Regions from separate parts of the Serratia sp. 2723 genome, predicted to be linked through region 2. Evidence: predicted binding sites of a transcription regulator. Region 2 holds the regulator's gene; each other region holds the start of a gene.
The links. The regulator Fur, encoded in region 2, represses iron uptake genes when iron is present. The targets are predictions, from matches to a motif close to ATAATAATGAGAACNACTATCAA.
Positions count from the first base shown of each region.

Region 1: the regulator Fur is predicted to act here: its motif matches at 5,421-5,443, upstream of efeU (iron uptake transporter permease EfeU).
Region 3: the regulator Fur is predicted to act here: its motif matches at 1,637-1,659, upstream of ABIE29_RS08125 (TonB-dependent siderophore receptor).

Region 1 covers NZ_JBNDIN010000007.1:61,133-68,538, reverse strand. The annotation lists gene putA (trifunctional transcriptional regulator/proline dehydrogenase/L-glutamate gamma-semialdehyde dehydrogenase) at 1-3,258, opposite strand, end outside; gene putP (sodium/proline symporter PutP) at 3,814-5,292, shown strand; gene efeU (iron uptake transporter permease EfeU) at 5,533-6,378, shown strand; gene efeO (iron uptake system protein EfeO) at 6,396-7,406, shown strand, end outside.
Region 2 covers NZ_JBNDIN010000003.1:54,396-61,801, forward strand. The annotation lists gene pgm (phosphoglucomutase (alpha-D-glucose-1,6-bisphosphate-dependent)) at 1-1,487, opposite strand, end outside; gene seqA (replication initiation negative regulator SeqA) at 1,567-2,109, opposite strand; gene ybfF (esterase) at 2,350-3,132, shown strand; gene ybfE (LexA regulated protein) at 3,380-3,667, shown strand; gene fldA (flavodoxin FldA) at 3,871-4,410, shown strand; gene fur (ferric iron uptake transcriptional regulator) at 4,720-5,166, shown strand; gene ABIE29_RS05170 (beta-N-acetylhexosaminidase) at 5,311-7,406, opposite strand, start outside.
Region 3 covers NZ_JBNDIN010000004.1:233,839-241,244, forward strand. The annotation lists gene ABIE29_RS08125 (TonB-dependent siderophore receptor) at 1-1,517, opposite strand, end outside; gene ABIE29_RS08130 (hypothetical protein) at 1,842-2,324, shown strand; gene ABIE29_RS08135 (3'-5' exonuclease) at 2,620-3,180, shown strand; gene ABIE29_RS08140 (multidrug effflux MFS transporter) at 3,303-4,496, shown strand; gene dadX (catabolic alanine racemase DadX) at 4,499-5,575, opposite strand; gene ABIE29_RS08150 (D-amino acid dehydrogenase) at 5,599-6,903, opposite strand.

The DNA of each region.
Region 1 (7,406 bases), on a different contig from region 2:
CACGCCTACCACCGCACCTACCATATTGCGGTTAACATACAGATTACCGACCTTGGCATGATCGGTGACTCTGGCGATGGTTTCATCGATACGCGTATGGATACCCAGCGTCAGGCCATAGCCTGACGCATTGATCTGATCGACCAGCGCGCCCAGGTTGGCACGCTGGAAGCGAACGACGTGCAGCACCGGGCCAAAGATCTCTTTTTGCAGCTCGTCAAAGCTTTCCAGTTCGATCAGCGTTGGCTTCACAAAGGTGCCGCGAGCCCACTCTTTCTCATCATCTCCCAGGCTTTTTGCCGCCTGATAAACCTTGCGGCCTTTCGCACGCATCGCCTGGATATGGCGTTCAATGCCGGTCTTGGCTTCGGCGTCGATCACCGGACCAATGTCGGTAGACAGGCGTTCCGGGTTGCCCATCCGGCATTCGGCCATCGCCCCGCGCAGCATTTTCAGGGTGTGTTCTGCCACGTCTTCCTGCACACACAGGATGCGCAGGGCAGAGCAACGCTGTCCGGCACTGTCGAAGGCGGAGGCCACGACGTCGGTCACCACCTGTTCGGTCAGGGCAGAAGAGTCGACGATCATTGCGTTCATACCGCCGGTTTCGGCAATCAACGGGGTCGGGCGGCCTTGAGGATCCAATCGGCCTGCGATATTGCGTTGCAGAATGCCAGCAACGTCGGTAGAGCCGGTGAACATCACGCCGCGCACCCGGGCATCATTGACCAATAGGGAACCGACGGTTTCACCCTGGCCAGGCAACAGTTGCAGCACACCCTGAGGAATGCCAGCCTCCAGCAGGATGCGTACCGCCTGGGCGGCGACTAACGGCGTCTGTTCCGCCGGTTTAGCCAGCACACTGTTACCGGCGGCAAGGGCGGCGGCAACCTGGCCGGTGAAGATGGCCAGCGGGAAATTCCACGGGCTGATACAGACTACCGGGCCTAACGGGCGGTGGCTGTCGTTGGCGAAGTCGTCACGCACCTGGCCTGCGTAGTAATGCAGAAAATCAACCGCTTCACGGACTTCTGAGATGGCGTTATTGAAGGTTTTACCCGCTTCACGCACCAGGATCCCCAGCAGGCTTTGCAGCTGGCTTTCCATCAGTTCTGCTGCACGCTCTAAAATGGCAGCACGTTCGGAAGGTGGGGTGGCAAACCAGATCGGCCCGGCAGCGGCAGCGGAGTCTAATGCCCGGCTGACTTCACCTTCGGTGGCCTCACGCACATAGCCGACGATATCACCCGGTTCGGCAGGGTTGATCACCGGTTGTTCAACGCCTTGATCCAACGGAGCATCGATAATCGGTTCAGCACGCCATTGCTGGCTTGCGCTGGTGAGCAGGGCGCTGGACAGCGAAGCCAGTCGCTGTTCGTTGGCGAGATCCAGGCCGCTGGAGTTAACGCGTTTTTCACCATATAGCTCACGCGGCAACGGAATGCGCGGATGTGGTAAACCTATGCGGCCTTCGCTAGCCGCCATGGCCTCGACCGCGCTGACCGGATCGGCTACCAGTTCGTCGAGCGGCAGGGTGGCATCGGCGATACGGTTAACGAATGAGGTATTGGCCCCGTTTTCCAACAGGCGGCGTACCAGATAGGCCAACAGCGTTTCGTGCGTGCCGACCGGCGCATAAATACGGCAAGGGCGGTTCAGCTTGCCGTCGGCCACTTTGCCTACCACCTGTTCGTACAGCGGTTCGCCCATGCCGTGCAGGCATTGGAATTCGTATTGGCCAGGATAGTAGTTATTGCCCGCCAGGTGATAGATGGCGCTCAGCGTGTGAGCGTTGTGGGTGGCAAACTGCGGATAAATCAGGTTCGGCACTGCCAGCAGCTTGCGGGCGCAGGCCAGATAGGAAACGTCGGTATACACTTTGCGGGTATACACCGGGTAGCCCTCCAGGCCATCCATCTGGGCGCGCTTGATTTCGCTGTCCCAGTAAGCGCCTTTGACCAGGCGGATCATCAGGCGACGGCGGCTGCGGCTGGCCATGTCGATCACGGCATCAATGGCAAACGGGCAGCGCTTCTGGTAAGCCTGAATAACAAAGCCGATGCCGTTCCAACCGGCCAACTGCGGCTCAAAGCACAGCTTTTCCAGCAGATCGAGGGAGATTTCCAGGCGATCGGCCTCTTCGGCGTCGATATTGATGCCGATATCGTATTGGCGTGCCTGCAATGTCAGCGACAGCAAGCGTGGGTACAACTCTTCCATCACGCGATCGTACTGGGCGCGGCTGTAACGTGGATGCAGCGCCGAGAGTTTGATCGAGATACCAGGGCCTTCATAAATGCCACGGCCATTGGAGGCTTTGCCGATAGCATGGATTGCTTGCTGATAGGAAACCAGGTAAGCCTGCGCATCGGCTTCGGTCAGCGCGGCTTCACCCAGCATGTCGTAAGAGTAACGGAAGCCTTTGTCTTCCAGCTTGCGCGCATTGGCCAGCGCTTCGGCGATGGTTTCACCGGTAACAAACTGCTCGCCCATCAGGCGCATCGCCATATCGACCCCTTTGCGGATCAACGGCTCGCCGCGCTTACCGATGATGCGGTTCAGTGCGCTGGAGAGATTGGCTTCATTATGAGTAGACACCAGCTTGCCGGTAAACAGCAGGCCCCAGGTTGCAGCGTTGACAAACAGCGAAGGGCTGCGGCCAAGGTGGGAGTGCCAATTACCGTTGCTGATTTTGTCGCGGATTAACGCATCGCGCGTTGGTTTGTCAGGAATACGCAGCAACGCTTCGGCCAGACACATCAGAGCCACCCCTTCCTGAGAAGAGAGCGAGAACTCCTGTAGCAATCCTTGCACCATACCGGCGCGACCGTTGGCACTCTTCTGGTTACGCAATTTTTCGGCAATGCCATAGGCCAGTTTATGGGTGGCCTGCGCCAGATCGGCGGGTAAGCGCGCCTGTTCGAGCAGCATCGGCACCGCTTCGGTTTCCGGGCGGCGGTAGGCGGCTGTGATAGCCGCACGAGTGACGGACTGCGGCAGGATCTGTTCGGCAAACTCAAGGAAGGGCTGATGAGACTCTTCAGTCACCTGCGGCGTGACATCATCCGCTTCTGCCTGGCCGCCAGCGGCCAACGTCGGAATTTCTGGCAGATCGGCACCGCTCTCCAGACGTTCAAGATAATTGAAAATAGCCTGCTTGATTAACCAGTGTGGCGTGCGGTCAATCCGTTGTGCCGCGCTCTTGATGCGATCGCGGGTTGCTTCATCGAGCTTCACGCCCATTGTGGTAGTGCCCATGCCAATCCAGCTCCTGTTTTTGGAGCCCCTCCCAACCGGCCAGATTAGGGGCGCCCCGTAACGTAATGAGGTTATTGATGCTGACAATATCCTGCATGTTGCAACTTTGTGCAACCTTGTTAAATACGCTCCGTAACGAAGTGTGACTCCAATCGATTTTTTAACATCTTGAGCGCTACGGATTACGGGCAGATAAATGGGGTTGCGGTGTGAGACTAGGTTATTTCCCTGTATTAATCAGGGTTAAGTAAGAGGTGCAACTCATTTTGGCTATGACGAGTGCAACCTTGACAGCGAATAAATGTGACCTGGCGTGAGTTTCGTGTGACTTTTTTGTTAAATCTCTTGTTGGTTGTTGACTGCCTCATCTAGGATAACCAGCGTTCAGACCATGATGGGTATAAACGCTGTTCGCCCGCCACCATCGCAATGCGCCCCGTTCCGGCGCCTGGCGGGTGAAATTACTGACATAAAAATACCCGATAACTTTCAATAGTTCGCTAACATACGGCGGCTTGAAAGTGAGAAGGGAGTAAAAATGGAGAGTTTAAGATAATGAACACACCTATGCTGGTGACCTTCGTGGTCTACATTATTGGGATGGTGGTGATCGGCCTGCTGGCCTATCGCGCGACCAACAACTTTGACGACTACATTCTGGGTGGCCGCAGTCTGGGCAGCGTGGTGACCGCGCTCTCCGCCGGGGCATCCGATATGAGCGGCTGGCTGCTGATGGGGTTACCGGGCGCAATTTTCCTTTCCGGCATTTCGGAAAGCTGGATCGCCATCGGGCTGACCATTGGTGCCTACCTGAACTGGAAGCTGGTGGCAGGCCGTTTGCGCGTCCACACCGAAGCCAACAACAACGCCCTGACGCTGCCGGACTACTTCACCAGCCGTTTTGAGGATAACAGCAAACTGCTGCGGGTGATTTCCGCCATCGTGATCCTGGTGTTCTTCACCATCTATTGTGCTTCCGGCATCGTGGCCGGTGCGCGCCTGTTTGAAAGCACCTTCGGTATGACCTATGCCACCGCGCTGTGGGCCGGGGCGGCGGCTACCATCCTGTATACCTTTATCGGTGGTTTCCTGGCGGTCAGTTGGACCGATACCGTGCAGGCCAGCCTGATGATTTTTGCGCTGATCCTTACGCCGGTGATTGTGATCTTCGCTGTGGGCGGCATCGATACTTCGATGCTGGTGATCGCGGCTAAAAACCCGGCCAATCTGGATATGATGAAAGGGCTGAATCTGGTGGCGATCCTGTCGTTGCTGGGCTGGGGCCTGGGTTACTTTGGTCAGCCGCATATTCTGGCGCGCTTTATGGCGGCGGACTCCCACCGCACCATCCGTAGCGCTCGCCGCATCAGCATGACCTGGATGATCCTCTGCCTGGCGGGAACCATTGCGGTTGGCTTCTTCGGCATCGCCTACTTTGCCAATAACCCGGATCAAGCGGGCAATGTGACGCAAAACGGCGAGCGGGTCTTTATCGAACTGGCCATGCTGCTGTTTAACCCATGGATTGCCGGGATCCTGCTGTCGGCGATTCTGGCGGCGGTGATGAGCACCCTGAGCTGTCAACTGTTGGTCTGTTCGAGTGCGATCACCGAAGACCTGTACAAAGCCTTCCTGCGCAAAGGGGCCAGCCAGCGTGAGCTGGTATGGGTAGGGCGCGCGATGGTGCTGGTGGTGGCGCTGGTGGCGATTGCCCTGGCGGCTGACCCGGAGAACCGCGTACTGGGTCTGGTAAGCTATGCCTGGGCCGGCTTTGGTGCCGCATTTGGCCCGGTGGTGCTGATCTCGGTGATGTGGTCGCGTATGACCCGTAACGGCGCGCTGGCCGGTATGCTGGTGGGGGCGATCACCGTGATCGTCTGGAAGCAGTACGCCTGGCTGGATCTGTATGAAATCATTCCTGGCTTTGTGTTTGGCTGTATCGCCATCGTGGTGGTTAGCCTGATGGGGCGCCAACCTTCGGCAACCATCACCAAGCGTTTTTATCTGGCAGAGGCCGAGTTCAAAACGGTCTAAATCCGCCTTGATCTCTCCCCGGCAAGCGGGGAGGGATCTGCTTTCCTCATCACTACTCTCACCAAGCTGTAACAACTAGCGACATTTGATTAATAAAAATCACACTTCCGCCTCTTGTTTTTCTTTTCAGTAGAATGATAATCACTATCGTTCTGGTTTACTTTTCTTTACATTGCCGCCCCCCTGGTCGACCAGGTGCCCGCGGCTGACTACAAACGCCTTTTCAGGGGTTAAAATTCTATGTTTGTTCCTTTCCTTATCATGTTCCGTGAGGGGTTGGAGGCTGCGCTGATCGTCAGTTTGATCGCCAGCTATCTGAAGCGGACTCAACGCGGTCAATGGCTTGGTGTGGTATGGATTGGGGTGATCGTCGCCGTTGCTCTGTGCCTGGCGTTAGGTATCTTCATTAATGAAACCACCGGCGAGTTTCCACAAAAACAGCAAGAGCTGTTCGAAGGGCTGGTAGCGGTGGTGGCGGTGTGCATCCTCACCTATATGGTGTTCTGGATGCGCAAGGTTTCCCGCTCGGTGAAGGTACATCTTGAAGGGGCCATCGATAACGCCCTCAACTCGAGTAAAAGCCAAGGCTGGGCATTGGTGGCGATGGTGTTTTTTGCCGTTGCCCGCGAAGGGCTGGAGTCGGTGTTCTTTCTGTTGGCCGCGTTTCAGCAGGATGTGGGCATTGCTGCGCCAATCGGTGCGATGCTCGGCCTGGCATGTGCCATCGTGGTGGGCATGCTGATCTATTGGGGCGGCATCAAACTGCATCTGGCCAAGTTCTTCAAATGGACCAGCCTGTTTATTCTGTTCGTGGCTGCGGGCCTGGCCGCCGGGGCGATCCGTGCCTTTCACGAGGCCGGATTGTGGAACCATTTTCAGGATATCGCGTTCGACCTCAGCAACCAGCTCTCCACGCATTCACTGCTGGGCACCCTGTTAGAAGGAGTGTTCGGCTATCAGGAAGCGCCATCGGTCAGCGAAGTGGCGGTCTATTTCCTGTATCTGATCCCTGCTCTGATTTTCTTTTTCCTGCCGCAGCGTACGGAGTCCTCTGCGATCCCGGCGCAACGCAAGACACATCACTAATTTAATAGGGAATTCGTATGTCTACTCCGTTATTTCGCCGTAAGGCATTGCATGCCGCATTACTGGCCGTTCCTGCTTTCGCGCTGAGCCTCAACGCGCTGGCGGCGGATATCCCGCGGGTTTTGGTGACCGTTAACGACAAACAGTGTGAGCCGATGCAGTTGACCCTGCCCGCCGGTAAAACCCAGTTTGTGGTGCATAACACCAGCCAAAAAAACCTGGAGTGGGAAATCCTCAAAGGCGTGATGGTGGTGGAAGAGCGCGAAAATATTGCGCCAGGTTTCACCCAGAAAATGACGGCAAACCTGGAAGCGGGCGAATACGATATGACCTGTGGGCTGCTGAGCAACCCTAAAGGCAAGCTTGTTGTCACGGCTGTGGGGGCGGTAAACGATGGCAAGCCGAATGTGATGGATCTGGTAGGGCCGATTGCCGAATATAAAGTCTATGTCACCAAGGAGGTTGAAGGGCTGGTCAGGCAGACCAAGCTGTTCACCGAGGCGATCAAAGCCGGTGATGTGGCCCAGGCACGCAAGCTTTATGCGCCAACCCGTCAGCACTACGAGCGTATCGAACCTATTGCCGAGCTGTTCTCCGATCTGGATGGCAGCATCGACGCCCGTGAAGACGACTATGAGAAAAAAGCCGAAGATCCGAAATTCACCGGCTTCCACCGTCTGGAGAAAGCGCTGTTTGCCGACAACACCACCAAGGGCATGAATGAGTATGCCGATGGTCTGTATAAAGACACGCTGGAATTGCAAAAACGCATCGGTGAACTGACCTTCCCGCCAAGCAAAGTGGTGGGGGGTGCTGCTGGCCTGATCGAAGAAGTGGCGGCCAGCAAGATCAGCGGTGAAGAGGATCGCTACAGCCGTACCGATTTGTGGGATTTCCAGGCCAACGTCGATGGAGCCCAGAAGATTGTCAACCTGCTGCGTCCGCTGTTGGAAAAGGCCAATCAGCCATTATTGGCGAAGATCGACGCCAACTTTAAAACCGTCGATACCATCCTGGCTAAATACAAG
Region 2 (7,406 bases):
TTCAGGCCGCCGATGGAAGCGCCGTTACCTGGAGCTGCCGTCAGACGCGCGGTGATTGGATCCCCCGCTAGGGTGCTGGCCTTCACCATTTCCGGAGACAGCTTGGACAACGCCGCTTTCTGTGCGGAGGTTGCCGGAGCCTGGATACGGTTGTAGCTTGGCGCACCGAAGCGTTTGGCCAGATCGTTATAATGATGCTGCGGGTTTTCACCGGTGACCGCAGTGATCTCTGCCGCCAGCAGACACATGATGATGCCGTCTTTATCGGTAGACCAAGGCGTGCCGTCGAAGCGCAGGAACGAAGCCCCAGCGCTCTCTTCGCCGCCGAAGCCGAAGCTACCGTCGAACAGCCCCTCAACAAACCATTTGAAACCGACCGGTACTTCCACCAGCTTGCGGCCCAGATCGGCCACTACGCGGTCAATCATCGCGCTGGAAACCAGCGTTTTACCTACGGCAACGTTGGTGCCCCATTGCGGGCGATGCTGGAACAGGTAATTGATGGCAACGGCCAGGTAGTGGTTCGGGTTCATCAGGCCCGAAGGCGTGACTATACCGTGGCGGTCATAGTCCGGATCGTTGGCAAACGCCAGATCGAACTTGTCGCGCAGGGCCAGCAGGCCAGCCATTGCCGATTCGGACGAACAGTCCATACGGATGATGCCGTCATGGTCCAGGTGCATAAAGCGGAAGGTCTGATCGATGGAATCATTCACCAACGTCAGATCCAGCTTATAGTGCTCGGCAATGCGCTGCCAGTAGGCAATGCCGGAACCGCCAAGCGGGTCGACGCCCAGCTTCAGGCCCGCACGCTGAATGGCTGGCATATCGACAATGTCCACCAGCCCTTCCACGTAAGGCTGCACCAGATCCTGAGCATGCAGATGGCCGCCGTTCCAGGCTTTATCCAGCGATTGACGCTGCACGCCCTGCAGCTTGAGGCTCAGCAGTTCGTTGGCACGCTTTTCAATCACGGATGTCAGATTGGTATCGGCTGGGCCACCGTTTGGCGGGTTATATTTGATACCGCCGTCTTCAGGTGGGTTATGCGAAGGCGTAATCACGATGCCGTCTGCCTGTGCGCCCCCTTTGCGATTGAAGCACAAGATTGCGTGTGACACGGCAGGGGTTGGTGTAAAGCCGTTGTTTTGCTGCACCACCACGTCAACGCCGTTGGCGGTCAGCACTTCCAGCACGGAAATAAAGGCGGGTTCGGACAGCGCATGGGTGTCTTTACCCACGTAGCAAGGGCCAGTGGTGCCCTGTTGACGACGCACTTCGGCAATGGCCTGAGCGATCGCCAGGATATGTGCTTCGTTAAAGCTCTGACGAAGCGCGCTGCCACGATGCCCTGAGGTACCGAATTTCACCGCGTGTGCAGCATTACCGGCCTCTGGTTGCAGTACATAGTACTGCGACGTCAGCTGGGCTACGTTGATCAAATCACTTTGCTGAGCGGGTTGCCCGGCACGTGGGTCATTCGCCATCGACTACTCCCTAAAATGCCAGTACTGTGGCCGGGCAATGAGTCGCTTACGGCCACCGTGACGGGCTCTGTTCGCTAAATTAGACGGTACCGCAAACTTTCTCGATCAGCTCCGCCGGGAACTGCATGGCCTGCATGATGTGTTCGATCATGCTGCGTTTGCGGCCGGTGTTGGTATTGGTGATCACCCAGTAAGGCGTACCTGGCACGTGCTTGGGCTTGGTATGCGTCCCGTTGGCCAACAGCGTTTGCTGATCGCCAGCAAAATAGGTACGGGTACGACCATGCAACAAATCCGTTGCCGCGGCAAACCCCGCCGCATCAAGGGTGTACAAGGTGGAAAGTACCAGCATAAAACGATTTACAGCTTTGCTCTGCTCGGCATATTCGTCCGACAGCAGCAGTTCGCGCACGGCACGTACGCGATCGCGCGGCCGCTGTGCAGCAATGGCAACCGCTGACGGCTCGGCCTGCCCACCGGCAACCACAGGGGCCGTGCGCACAGGTTGGCCTGCGGTAAACTTCAACATACGCCGTAAAATATCAGACGCACTTTCACCAATATGTTGCGTGTGGCTGGCAATATAGCGGTAAAGTTCTTCGTCGACTTCAATAGTTTTCATCTTTATCCAGTACGTTTTTTCTACTTATGAACCTGAAGCCAGCTCGTGCATTCAAGCCATGGGATTATAAGGTTAAAAGCGCGGGAGCGAACACCACAATGTTGCCCCAAACGGCAAAAGCAGACAATTGCCTACCGTCTTGGCCGCCAGCTATTCACCATACCATGAAATAACAGCAAAATTGCGCGAGCAAACCAATATCTCTGCAATCATGATAACCTAACTAAATGTTATCAAGTCATGAACTTTGCCATGAAATTACATTATCAATTACTGGCCTCAGAGGCCGCCACACCCGCGACCTTGCCAATCGTCCTGATCCACGGTCTGTTCGGTAATCTGGATAACCTGGGCGTGCTGGCCCGCGATCTGAACCAACAGCATACGGTGATCAAGGTCGATCTGCGCAATCACGGGCTGTCACCGCGCGCAGCGGAGATGACCTACCCGGCGATGGCACAGGATCTGTTAACGCTGTTAGACGACTTGCAAATCGAGCGAGCCATCGTGATCGGTCACTCGATGGGCGGCAAAGCGGCGATGGCGTTGACCGCACTAGCCCCAGAGCGGATTGAACGGCTGGTGGCGATCGATATCGCCCCGGTGGATTACGACACTCGCCGCCATGACCAGATCTTTACCGCACTGCAAGCCGTCACCGATGCGGGTATCACCCAGCGTCAGCAGGCTGCGCAGCTCATGCGGGCCACGCTGGATGAGGAAGGTGTGATCCAGTTTCTGTTGAAATCTTTCCATGCCGGCAGTTGGCGGTTCAACCTGCCGGTGTTGATCGAGCAATATGAGAATATTATCGGCTGGAAAGAGGTTCCCCCCTGGCCACACCCGACGCTGTTTATCCGTGGTGGTCTCTCGCCTTACGTACAGGATAGCTACCGCGATGACATCGCCCGTCAGTTCCCGCAGGCTCGCGCCTATGTGGTTGCAGGCTCCGGCCACTGGGTCCATGCAGAGAAACCGGACGCCGTATTACGGGCAATCCACCGTTTTATTGACCAACCGTGAGCTTAAATGGCGAAAAAACGCGCTAGACAGAATAGCTTAGCGCGTTTGTGGCTAAGTTAGGCATTGTCGTTGCTCCATCTGCTGGGGTAATATGGCGCGCTATAATTTTGCCACCCTGTCCAGGTGTGAAGCTGCGCTTGGCTGGGGGCGAATTTGGGTTAGGGTTTATTGGCCCGAATTGTGTAAATCAAACCGTCAGGAAGCGTAAACCGCTTTTTGATGCAAACTCCCTTGCAGTAGCGCAACAATGGCAAAAGAACAAACGGATCGCACGACGCTGGATTTGTTCGCAGATGAACGCCGTCCAGGGCGCCCGAAAACCAACCCGCTTTCCCGTGATGAACAGCTTAGAATTAATAAGCGCAATCAGCTACGACGGGACAAAGTGCGTGGATTACGGCGTGTGGAGCTGAAAATCAACGCAGACGCGGTAGATGCTCTGAACAAACTGGCCGACCAGCGCAATATCAGCCGCAGCGAATTGATCGAACAAATGCTGTTGGCCCAACTGGCGGAAGAACAGCCAGAACACTGATCTCTGCTGCCGCACGCGCGGCACGGCGTTAAGGATGACGCCAGATCGGTTCCACCTCCGCTGAGGCATCGCATAAACGCGATAAAACCTCAGGGCAAATTTCTGGCATGATACGCATTTACGGCTGAGCAAGCCTTCCCTTGGCAGCGCCTCAGGCCGCGTTTACGCAATACATTCATTTGAATTAAAAGGTTATTCTCACTATGGCTCATGTAGGCATTTTCTTTGGCAGCGACACTGGCAATACCGAAAACATTGCCAAGATGATCCAAAAGACGCTTCAGCAAAAATTCGGCAACGACGTGGCAGAAATCCACGACATCGCCAAAAGCAGTAAAGAAGATCTGGCAGCGTTTGACATCCTGCTGCTCGGTATCCCAACCTGGTACTACGGCGAAGCACAGTGCGACTGGGATGATTTCTTCCCGACGCTGGAAGATATCGACTTTAACGGCAAGCTGGTAGCGCTGTTTGGCTGTGGCGATCAGGAAGACTACGCGGAATATTTCTGCGATGCGATGGGCACCATCCGCGACATCATTGAACCACGCGGTGCGGCCATCGTCGGCCATTGGCCAACCAAAGGCTACCATTTCGAAGCCTCCAAGGGTCTGGCAGATGACGATCACTTTATCGGGCTGGCCATTGACGAAGATCGTCAACCTGAGCTGACCAACGAACGCGTAGACGCCTGGGTCAAGCAAATCAGTGAAGAGCTGAGCCTGGCCGAGATCGTCGGCTAAGCTCTGAACATATTGTAGGGGCGCCGTATACTGCGCCCTTCTGTTATCGGCATCACGGATTAGAGCAATAGAAGCTACAAGTTTGTAACTTCCTGCCTCGCCACGGTAGACTAAGACATCGGTTTATCCCATCCATCAAAGCTTTGCATGATTACCCTGTAAAAGTGCAAAGATATGTTTGTTAACAACCGGCGGTTTCTATTTGCAGCAACCGGTTCTATAATGAGACGCGATTAACGCTTTGTGCCGACCGATGCCATAGGCGAGAACGCCTCAACTTGATTAGCATAGTAACAGGACTGAATCCGCATGACTGATAACAACTCCGCATTGAAGAAGGCTGGCTTAAAAGTCACTCTTCCGCGACTCAAAATCCTGGAAGTCTTGCAGGATCCGGCATGCCATCACGTCAGTGCGGAAGATCTGTACAAAAAACTGATAGATATGGGCGAAGAAATTGGCCTGGCCACGGTATACCGCGTGCTGAACCAGTTTGACGACGCAGGTATTGTGACACGCCACAATTTTGAAGGCGGCAAGTCGGTATTCGAACTGACTCAGCAACACCACCACGATCACCTGATTTGCCTGGACTGCGGCAAAGTGATCGAGTTCAGCGACGAATCCATCGAAGTGCGTCAGCGCGATATCGCCAAGCAACACGGTATCAAGCTCACCAACCACAGCCTGTACCTGTACGGCCACTGTGAAACCGGCGATTGCCGCGAGAACGAAGCGCTGCACGACAAGAATTGATTCTGGCCCGCGCCAGAACGCGAAAACCGCCTACATGGCGGTTTTTTTATGCCCGGATGACAGAGAAAAAAATCCCCGGACAGGCCCGGGGAAAAATATCCACTCAATGATCACTATTGCAGTTTGCTCTCACCTCGCACTATTTTACGCTTTCACCGGTTCGGCGCGGCTGAAGCGTTTGCCGTCCGGGCTGATTGCACGGATTTGCACGTCACCCGCTACCGCAGGGCGCGCTTTATCGTCATAGCGCTGCCACTGTTTGCCGCCGTCGGTGGAATATTCAATCCCCAAACCTGGCAGAGAAATATTCGCTTCCAACTGACCACCGACGATACGTGCACCTGGAACCGGCAGGCGATAGCTCACGCCCGCTTTATCCATCTTGGCCAGCTCACGTTGACCAATCAGGTTAGCAAAGCGCAGCCAGTCCTGGTCCAGGGTTTTGGTATCGACCTGGTGGGTTTCGCCACCTTTGTACTCACGGCCAGCTTTGTAATCCTGCTCCCAGCTGGCGCGGTGCCATGCACGCTCTGCAAGCGACACTGCACGTGGGTAAATCATGTATTCCATCTGCTGGTCGGTACGCACGACTTCGCTCCACAGTTGTGCGGAAAGACCATATGCGCCCGGCCATGGTTTGTCGCTCTTGGCGGTGAAGTGGTTACCGTCACGGTCAACCGAGGTTTCGGCGTTCTGCGGCAGGTTGTTCGGCGCAAAGCTGAAGATCTTCTGCTCGTCGCTGAAGCGGGTGCCCCAGTAATAACCGTGTTCGTCCGGGCTGACTTCATATGGGAAGTCCATATAGACGTAGTCCGGGTTAGAGATCACCACGTCATAACCCTTGTTCGCCCAGTCGTTAGCCGAGTCGAAACCACCCCAGTACAGGGTATCCCAGAAGTTCACCGCCACATGCTTGGTCGCAAAGGCCTTCGAGTCTTTGGCATCTTTCAGGCCGTCCTGCCACGCCTGCATTCTGTCAATGCCGTGCGCTTTCACCAACTGGCTGACTTCCAGACCGAAGTAGCTTGGCAGGTGTTCCATATCTGCCACCTTGCCGTCTTTGATGATGGCCTGGCAAACCTGCGACTTGGCCCACGGCTTGTCTTCTTTGCTCAGATCGAGGATACCCTTGCCCGCTTCCGGTTTTTTCACGTCGGTATAGCCAGCACCCAGACGGATGTTCTTCGCTTCGTCCCCACCAAAGTGCCAGGTTTTCAGCGGTTGGCCGGCCTCTTTGTGCATCTGGGCCACTTCACCAATCACTTTGTCCACAAAGCTCTTGGACGAATCCAGGCATGGGTTCAGGTAGCTCTGGCGGTTGAAGTACTGCACCGAGGTGGTATTGGAGGTATCGGTCGGATCCACCAGGCGGAACTCGTTAGCCTCTTTCTCTTTCCCTTCGGCAAGCAGTTTCTTGTAGCGAGCTTCCATGGAAATAATCGCTGCACGAGCGTGCGCTGGCATGTCGATCTCAGGGATCACTTCAATCTGGCGCGCCTGAGCATATTTAACGATGTCGATATAGTCCTGACGGGAGAAGAAACCACCGTGCGGTGCCGGGCCAGAGCCATATTGCGGCATCAGGCAGGTGGTTTCACTCAGGTCATGGCAACGCTGGCCGCCCACTTCGGTCAACTCTGGCAGGCCAGGGATCTCAATACGCCAACCTTCATCATCCGTCAGGTGGAAGTGGAATTTGTTCAGCTTGTAGGCTGCCATCTGATCCAGCAGGCGCAATACGGCGTCTTTTTGGTGGAAGTTACGCGCCACGTCCAGGAAGATGCCGCGGTATTGGAAGCGCGGTGCATCTTTGGCATCCAGCGTCGCGATCTTCTTGCTACCATCCGAAGGGATTAGCGACAGGATGGATTGCAGACCATAGAACACCCCAGTCTGATCGAAACCGACGATCTCGGCACCTTTCTCGCCGATCTTCAGTTGGTAGGCACCTGGCACGGCCCGATCGCCTTTGAATGCAGCGGGCTTAATATCCGTCTTGATCGGATAACCGCTCTCCTGGCTCTCAATGCCCAACAGGGCAAAACGCTCGGCTGCTGCATCTGCCGCTGGCTTGGCCAAGGCGCTCAGTTCCAACGCCACGCCTTTGCTCAGGTCAATATCCTTCGCATGGACTTTAACTTCCATCGGGGTTGGGATGATTTGCCCACGCAGCGATGCCATCGGCAACACTTTCAGATCCTGGTTCTTGGTGAAGCGGCTTTCCGGCACCATCAGAATGT
Region 3 (7,406 bases), on a different contig from region 2:
AGCAGATGCCCCTCTTTATCGGCCAGGACTGCTGGCGTCACCGCCGAGCTGTAACTCATATACGGCGAGAAACCGCTGTCAAAGTGGTACAGCAAAGAGGCTCGCCCCGTAAAGTGGTCGTCAGTACGGGCATCGGTAGAATCGGTATTCAGCACGGTATTCCTGGTTTCCAAACGGTCAACGCGCCCGGAAAGATTGAGATACCAGTTGTAGAGGCTGACTTCATCCTGCAGATAGACTCCAGTCTGCTCATAACGCCGTTTAGAATCGGTATGACTGAGAATAGTAATAGCTGGCCCGCCGGAAACGCCGGTGAACGGGTTCAACGGCGTGGCCGAACCAGACTCTTCCCACAGATTATTGGTAAAACGCTGATAATCCAGCCCCAGCATTACCTTGTGTTCCAACGCGCCAGTCGCAAACTCCGCCGCCAGTTGGTTATCCACGGCATAAGCATCCAACGACGTACTGGAGCCGCTGTACCAACGGTTCAACTCGCTGCGGTCAGCGTTCCAGCCAATCTGGTAAACCTGCTCCAGCTCCACGTTGGAGTGGGTGTAGCTGGCATTTTGGCGGAACGACCAGACGTCGTTAAAACCATGCGAGAAGTCATAGCTGTAGATTTGCTGCCAACGTTTGAACACATTGCGGCTGCTTTCGCCGTCAAAAAATCCGCGGCCCAGCTTATCCCCACTGGAGGTATAAATACTGCCGTCTGATGGCACCGCGCTGTGGTAGCCACCGGAAGGGTCTTTTTGCAGATTGGCCTGCAACAGCAAAGAGGTATTTTCATCCGGTTGCCACAGCAACGCAGGCGAAATCGCATAGCGCTCTTCACGCTGATGGTCATACATGGTGTCGCTGGTGCGGGTAATGCCGGTCAAACGGTATGCCCACTGCTCGTTCAGCGCCCCTGTCGAATCAAACGCACCGCCTTTGGTATTGTTGTTACCGGCCATCACATTGACGTGGTTTTCACTGGCAAACTGTGGCCGTTTGCTGGTCATCGCCACTAACCCACCAGGGATGCTTTGCCCATACATCACGGAGGACGGGCCCTTAATCACATCAATGCGCTCCAGGAACCAAGGGTCGATCTGCAAAGCGTTATAACTGCCGCCGTCGCTAAGCAGGCGCAGGCCGTTCAGGAAGGTGTTATTGACATCGCCACCGTGGAAACCACGCAGAGCAATAGTATCGTAACGCGTCGCGCCACCAGAGAAGTTAGTGAATACGCCCGGGGTATATTTCAGCGCATCGTTAACCGTCAAAGCCCCTTGGTCGCTCATCTGTTGGCGTGTTACCACGGAGACGGATTGCGCGGTGAGCACCAGGGGCCGATCCGTTTTAGTGGCCCCCTGGCTGGTGCTGGCCTCATAACCATGCGTCGCCGTTTCCGCCGTATCGGCGGGTTTGGCCGTTACCACGAGGGTATCTTCAGCAAAAGAGGTCAGTGGCAGGAAAATCGCTAACGAGCAGTAAAGATAAGAACGACTGGCAGGAAAAAACGCAGGCATACCTGTATTCCCCATGGGATCCCATTGAAATTGCACCGAAAACTTACCGCGCTGGCAACGCTGGCCAGTTTGGCGTACAGAGGTCACGGTACTCTGATGTTGTTAGATATGTAATACTAATAACAATGATAATTATTATCTTTACCATCAATGAATTCAAGTAGCAAAATGCACTCTGGTGATGGGGCTTCAGGCAGGCTTTTCGGCTTATGGTTGGTTCGTCATCATGGAAAAAACTTTTTTCTCGGCAGATTATGCTCCTGAGCCGTTTAGTTTTCATTTAGCCTTTAAATGCTATAAATCTTGATAACTCAAGGAGAGTGCATGACTCAAACAGCAAATCACATCTCAGCCCCCTCCAGAAGACTGAAAGTGGTCTATGGCTGGTATGTCTATACGGTGTATGCGTTACTGATCTCTAATCTCTATCTGGCGGTATACAATCTTTGCGTTCGCCACCCCTTTGAATCACCGTTAATTTCCATCGCTCATAGTCTGTTTATCGCTTTTCTGCTCAGCCAGATCCTGAAGAAACGAAGAGGGTTCAGTTGGGTATTGCTGATCTACTTTATGACCATGCGCCTGTATTACGCCAATATTTTGCACACTGAGTTCTCCGCCGCCAGCCTGAGCCTGGTTTGGGTAATCATGACACTGTTGTTGGCTGGTACACTAACCGTCAGGCAATTCAACAATAACAAGGTGCAACCGGAATGGCTGTCACGCTTTGGTTGGCGCCAATGGACCGTGTTTATCGGGGCAGCGGCGATATTGACGTTATTACTCACCCGCGACTATCTGGGGTGACGGATGACTTGGGGATATGAGGTTCAGAGATATCCACCATGCGGCAGATTTTACTTAAGTTTTGCGCGTTTTCGCAGATTTTATCGGTAACGTAAACGCCAAAGTAGCCTAATACCAGCAGATAACCGATCATACATAGAATAAAAATAAGTGTTCTCAACGCTAGCTACCAACTCAGCAACATGACCAACACCATCATACCGTGAACAGACCGTTTTCACCTATTTCAAAGTAACGGGATATTCTGCCAGACTGTATGTAGTACCATCACAAGCTCGTTCAGCCTGGAGCCACCATGAACCATTTGATGCTAGATATTGAAACGCTGGATATTACCCCGAGCGCGGTGATCCTGGTGGTTGCTGGCGTGTTTTTTAACCCCAGGACCGGTGAGTTAGGGGCAGAGTTTGAAGCAGCAGTGAACAGCCAGCAGGAACAACCGGGCCGTACAATCAGTCTGGATACCGTGGCCTGGTGGGCAAAACAGTCAGACGAAGCTCGTAAACAGGCCTTCGGGGGCAGCGAAAGCCTCAAGCGCGTATTGACCAATCTGAGCCGTTTTATTCATATGCACAGCACCGACACGGTGAAAGTCTGGGGCAATGGCAAAGAGTTTGACTGCTCGATCCTGGAACATGCCTACCACCAGTTGGCAATGCCTTGCCCTTGGAAGTTCTGGGATACCCAAGACGCCCGCACTATCATTACGCTGGCAGAGCTGCATGGTTTCAATCCCAAAAAACAGCGTCCGTTTGAAGGTACACCACACCGGGCGCTGGATGATGCCAAACATCAGGCGCGCTACGTTGCTGATACCATTTCGGCGCTTTATTACCGCCAGCCCGCGGCAAAATGATCGCGCCCGGGAAAATCAAACGCAAACGGTTTCCTGTCTGTCATCAATACGTTATCGCTTCCCATTTGCGGTTGGGATCTCTACTCTAGTTCTCTTTGTCATTCGGACGTGCCATTTTTGTTATGCAAAAATTTCTCTTTCTCCTGCTTAGCCTGGTGTTGCTCGGCCCTCTGGGAATCGATCTCTATCTGCCCACCATTCCTGCCATTGCCCTGGGTCTTAACAGCAGCGAAGCTTTGATCCAATCCACCATTTCGCTGTTTATTCTGGTGTTGGGTCTTGGCCAGGTGATCGCCGGCCCACTGGTGGATAATTACGGTCGTAAGCCAGTGGCTATTGCCGGGATAGTGATTTATATGGTGGGCGCAGCCATGGCCGCGCTGGCGACAACGGCAGAAATCTTTGTCGCCTCACGCCTGATGCAAGGCGTGGCCGTTTGCTGTACCGCCGTTGTAGCATTCAGTGGCGTGCGCGATCGCATGAATGGTGATGATGCCGCACGCGCTTTCGGTTTCCTCAACGGCACGCTGAATATCATTCCTGCACTTGCCCCGTTGCTTGGTGGCTTGCTGGCAGAAGCCTTCGGCTGGCGCGCCCCATTCTGGTTCCTGGTCGGTTACGCCGCGGTGGTATTATTGCTGGTCATCTTCTTCCTACCGGAAACCCGTCCCGCTACTACCCTAGCCGTCAAAGGACTGCCGGTACGACAGTATCTGCGCATTCTCGGCGATCGCCGTTTTATCACCTTTGCGGTGGTCAATGCCGGGGCAATGGGAATGGCACTAACTTATGTTTCATTGGCACCTAACGTGCTGATGGGCACCGCCGGGCTATCACCGCTGCAGTTCTCTTTGGTATTTGGTGCCAACGGTTTCTGGATCATGCTGGTCAGCTTTGTCGCCAACCGCATCATTCACAAGATCGGCCGCCCTTTCTGCCTGGCGACCGGCGGCATACTGATGGGGTTAGGCTGTCTCGCGTTAGTGTTGGGGATAGCACTGCTGGGTGAAGCTGCGCAAAGCCATTGGTTGGCTTATATCCTGCCCGTGGCCTGCGCCTGCGCCGGATTGGCCTTTGTCATGGGGCCGTCAACCAGCTATGCATTAGAGCCTTACTCTAACGAAGCAGGTGTGGCTTCGGCACTGGTGGGCTTTATTCAGATGGCCGGAGGTGCCGCGCTGGGCCTGATCGCGATGGCGTTGCCGCTGCAGCCGAAACTGTCGCTGGCGTTGGTGATGCTGGTAGGTTGCCTGCTGGCGCTACACGCTCGGCAGCGCAGCAAGCAAATCAAAGGGCAGTTGAAGAAGATCGCCTGAGGCTATTTCTCAACAACAATAGGCACCCGTGCCGCCAGGGCTGTCAGCAGTTCGTAACCCAAGGTTCCGGCTGCGGCAGCCACATCATCAACCGGCAGCTTCCTTCCCCACAGTTCAACGTCAGTGCCAATGGTTGCCTGCGGGCACGGCGTCAAATCCACCGTCATCATATCCATGGAAACCGAACCTACAGTATGCGTCAGAACACCGTCCACCCAAACCGGGGTGCCGGTAGGCGCATGGCGAGGATAACCATCTGCATAGCCACAGGCCACCACACCGATACGCTGTGCCCCACTGGCGGTATAACGCCAACCATACCCCACACGGTCTCCCGCTTGCAGCTGTTGGATGCCTATAATCTTGCTGCTTAGCGTCATCGCCGGTTGCAGACCGGTAGCGGCGATGTCCTGCCAGTTGCCGCTGGGTGATGCGCCATAAAGGATAATCCCCGGCCTCACCCATTCCCCTTGCGTCTGCGGGTGCCACAAGGTGGCCGCCGAGTTGGCCAGGCTACGCGGCAGATCAATCGCAGCAGTGGCGCGTTCAATCACGGCCATCTGCTCCGTGACGCCTTCAGCCCCGTCGGCGGTAGCGAAGTGGCTCATTAGCGTTATCGAGCCAATATTACGCAGCTCCTTTGCGGTTAACCAAGCGCTATGTAACCGCTCCGGGGCAAACCCCAGGCGGTTCATACCGCTGTTCAACTTGAGATAAACATCCAGCGGGGCCTGTAAACTTGCTTCAGCAATCGCCTGTAGTTGCCAGTCGCTGTTCACCGCCGTGGTTAACCGGTAACGATCGATCAGCATCAGGTCTGCCGGTTGGAAAAACCCCTCCAGCAGCAGTATGGGTCCCTGCCAACCCGATTTGCGCAACAACACCGCTTCGGCCAGATCGAGCAAGGCAAAACCATCGCTATTCTCGGCCAGGCTGCGCCAGACGTGCTGCAAACCATGGCCATAGGCGTTGGCCTTAACAACGGCCCAGATTTTTGCCGCAGGAGCAAAACGACGAACTACCTGCAGGTTATTGGTCAACGCGGCCAAATGCAGCGTAGCGGTAATCGGGCGAGGCATGGGATCTCCTATCAGATTGGGTTTCAGCGTGCCGGATGCACATCATTCAAAGGAACAACAGGTCCCTGCCGAAAGTCTGCGCGGTAACGCGCCACCGCCAGATCGTCTGAAGCAATGGCCGGAGTGATCCCAGAGATCAAGTCGGCAAGCAGCTGGCCGGAACCGCAAGCCATCGTCCAACCCAAGGTGCCATGGCCGGTATTTAAATAGAGATTCTTCAGCGGTGTGCGCCCCACGATCGGCGTGCCATCTGGCGTCATCGGGCGCAGCCCCGTCCAGAACGTGGCCTCCTCAACCCGCCCACCGTTCGGATACAGATCGCGTACCACCATTTCCAGCGTTTCACGCCGCTTCTGCTCCAACTGGGTATTGAAGCCGACAATTTCCGCCATACCGCCCACACGGATGCGCTTATCGAAGCGAGTAATGGCAATTTTATAGGTTTCGTCCAGCACGGTTGAGAATGGCGCGGCCGCTTCATCGGCGATCGGGATAGTTAATGAGTAACCTTTCAACGGATAAACCGGAATCGACACCAGATCGCGCAGTAACGCGGTAGAATAGGCACCGAACGCCACAACATAGCTATCGGCAGTGATGATTTCACCATCACACTGCACACCGGTAATTTTATCTCCTGCCACCAGCAAGCGTTCAACGTTGCGGTTAAACAGGAAATTGACTCCAGCCCGCTGAGCCAGCTTGGCCAACTGCTGGGTGAACAGTTGGCAGTCCCCGGTTTCATCATTCGGGAGCTGTAAGCCGCCGGTAAGCTTGTGGGCAACCTGCGACAACGCGGGTTCGACCGTCGCCAACTGGCTGGCCTCCAGCAGTTTATAAGGCACCCCGGCATCCTCCAGCACGGCAATGTCCTTGGCCGCGCTGTCAAACTGCTGCTGGGTGCGGAACAGTTGCAGCGTGCCGCCTTGACGGCCTTCGTACTGGATGCCGGTTTCCTGACGCAGGGCTTTAATGCAGTCACGGCTGTATTCCGCCAGACGCACCATACGGCCTTTATTGGTCATATAGTGGGCGGTATCGCAGTTTTTCAGCATCTGCCACATCCAGCGCAGTTGGAAACTACTGCCATCGAAGCGGACCGCCAACGGCGCGTGACGCTGGAACATCCATTTAATCGCCTTCAACGGTACCCCAGGTGCTGCCCAAGGTGCAGCGTAACCCGGAGATATCTGCCCGGCATTGGCCGCACTGGTTTCCAAGGCTGGCCCAGGTTGACGATCGATCACCGTCACCTCATGGCCCGCTTTTGCCAAGTACCAGGCACTGGCAACCCCTACCACTCCGCTACCTAAAATAACCACTCTCATCGCTGACTCCAGCCCAAGGATCGATAAAGCACAATCTACCAATAACAGGAAATTAACTCAGTGGAAAAAACTACTCAACAACTCAATCATTAATCGTGACAATATTCACAATTATTTTATCGTTGATGCGCCCGGCTTTGGCAATAGCGTTCAAAAAATAACGATAAGATACTGTTAAAGCGCATTTTGCCGATAAAACAAGCTCTTCATCCCCCAAACACATCAGCGAAAATCCCCAGTGATACACTTAATGACAACCCACCCAGCCCGGAATATAAGTCTGTTTAATTAAATATTTCAGGCTAATAATTCCAACAACACCCCTTGCACATCAGTTTCCTCTACTCAACCGGTTGAATGCCTGATTGAGTGCCATCACGGGTCGAAAAGCCGGTTTTAGCAGAGCTGGCTCAATACTCAGCACGGATGATTTCAAACGATTTATTACGACTTGGACTATCATTGTTAAAGGGTCTGCCAAAAGAGCCGACGCCGTTCATAAC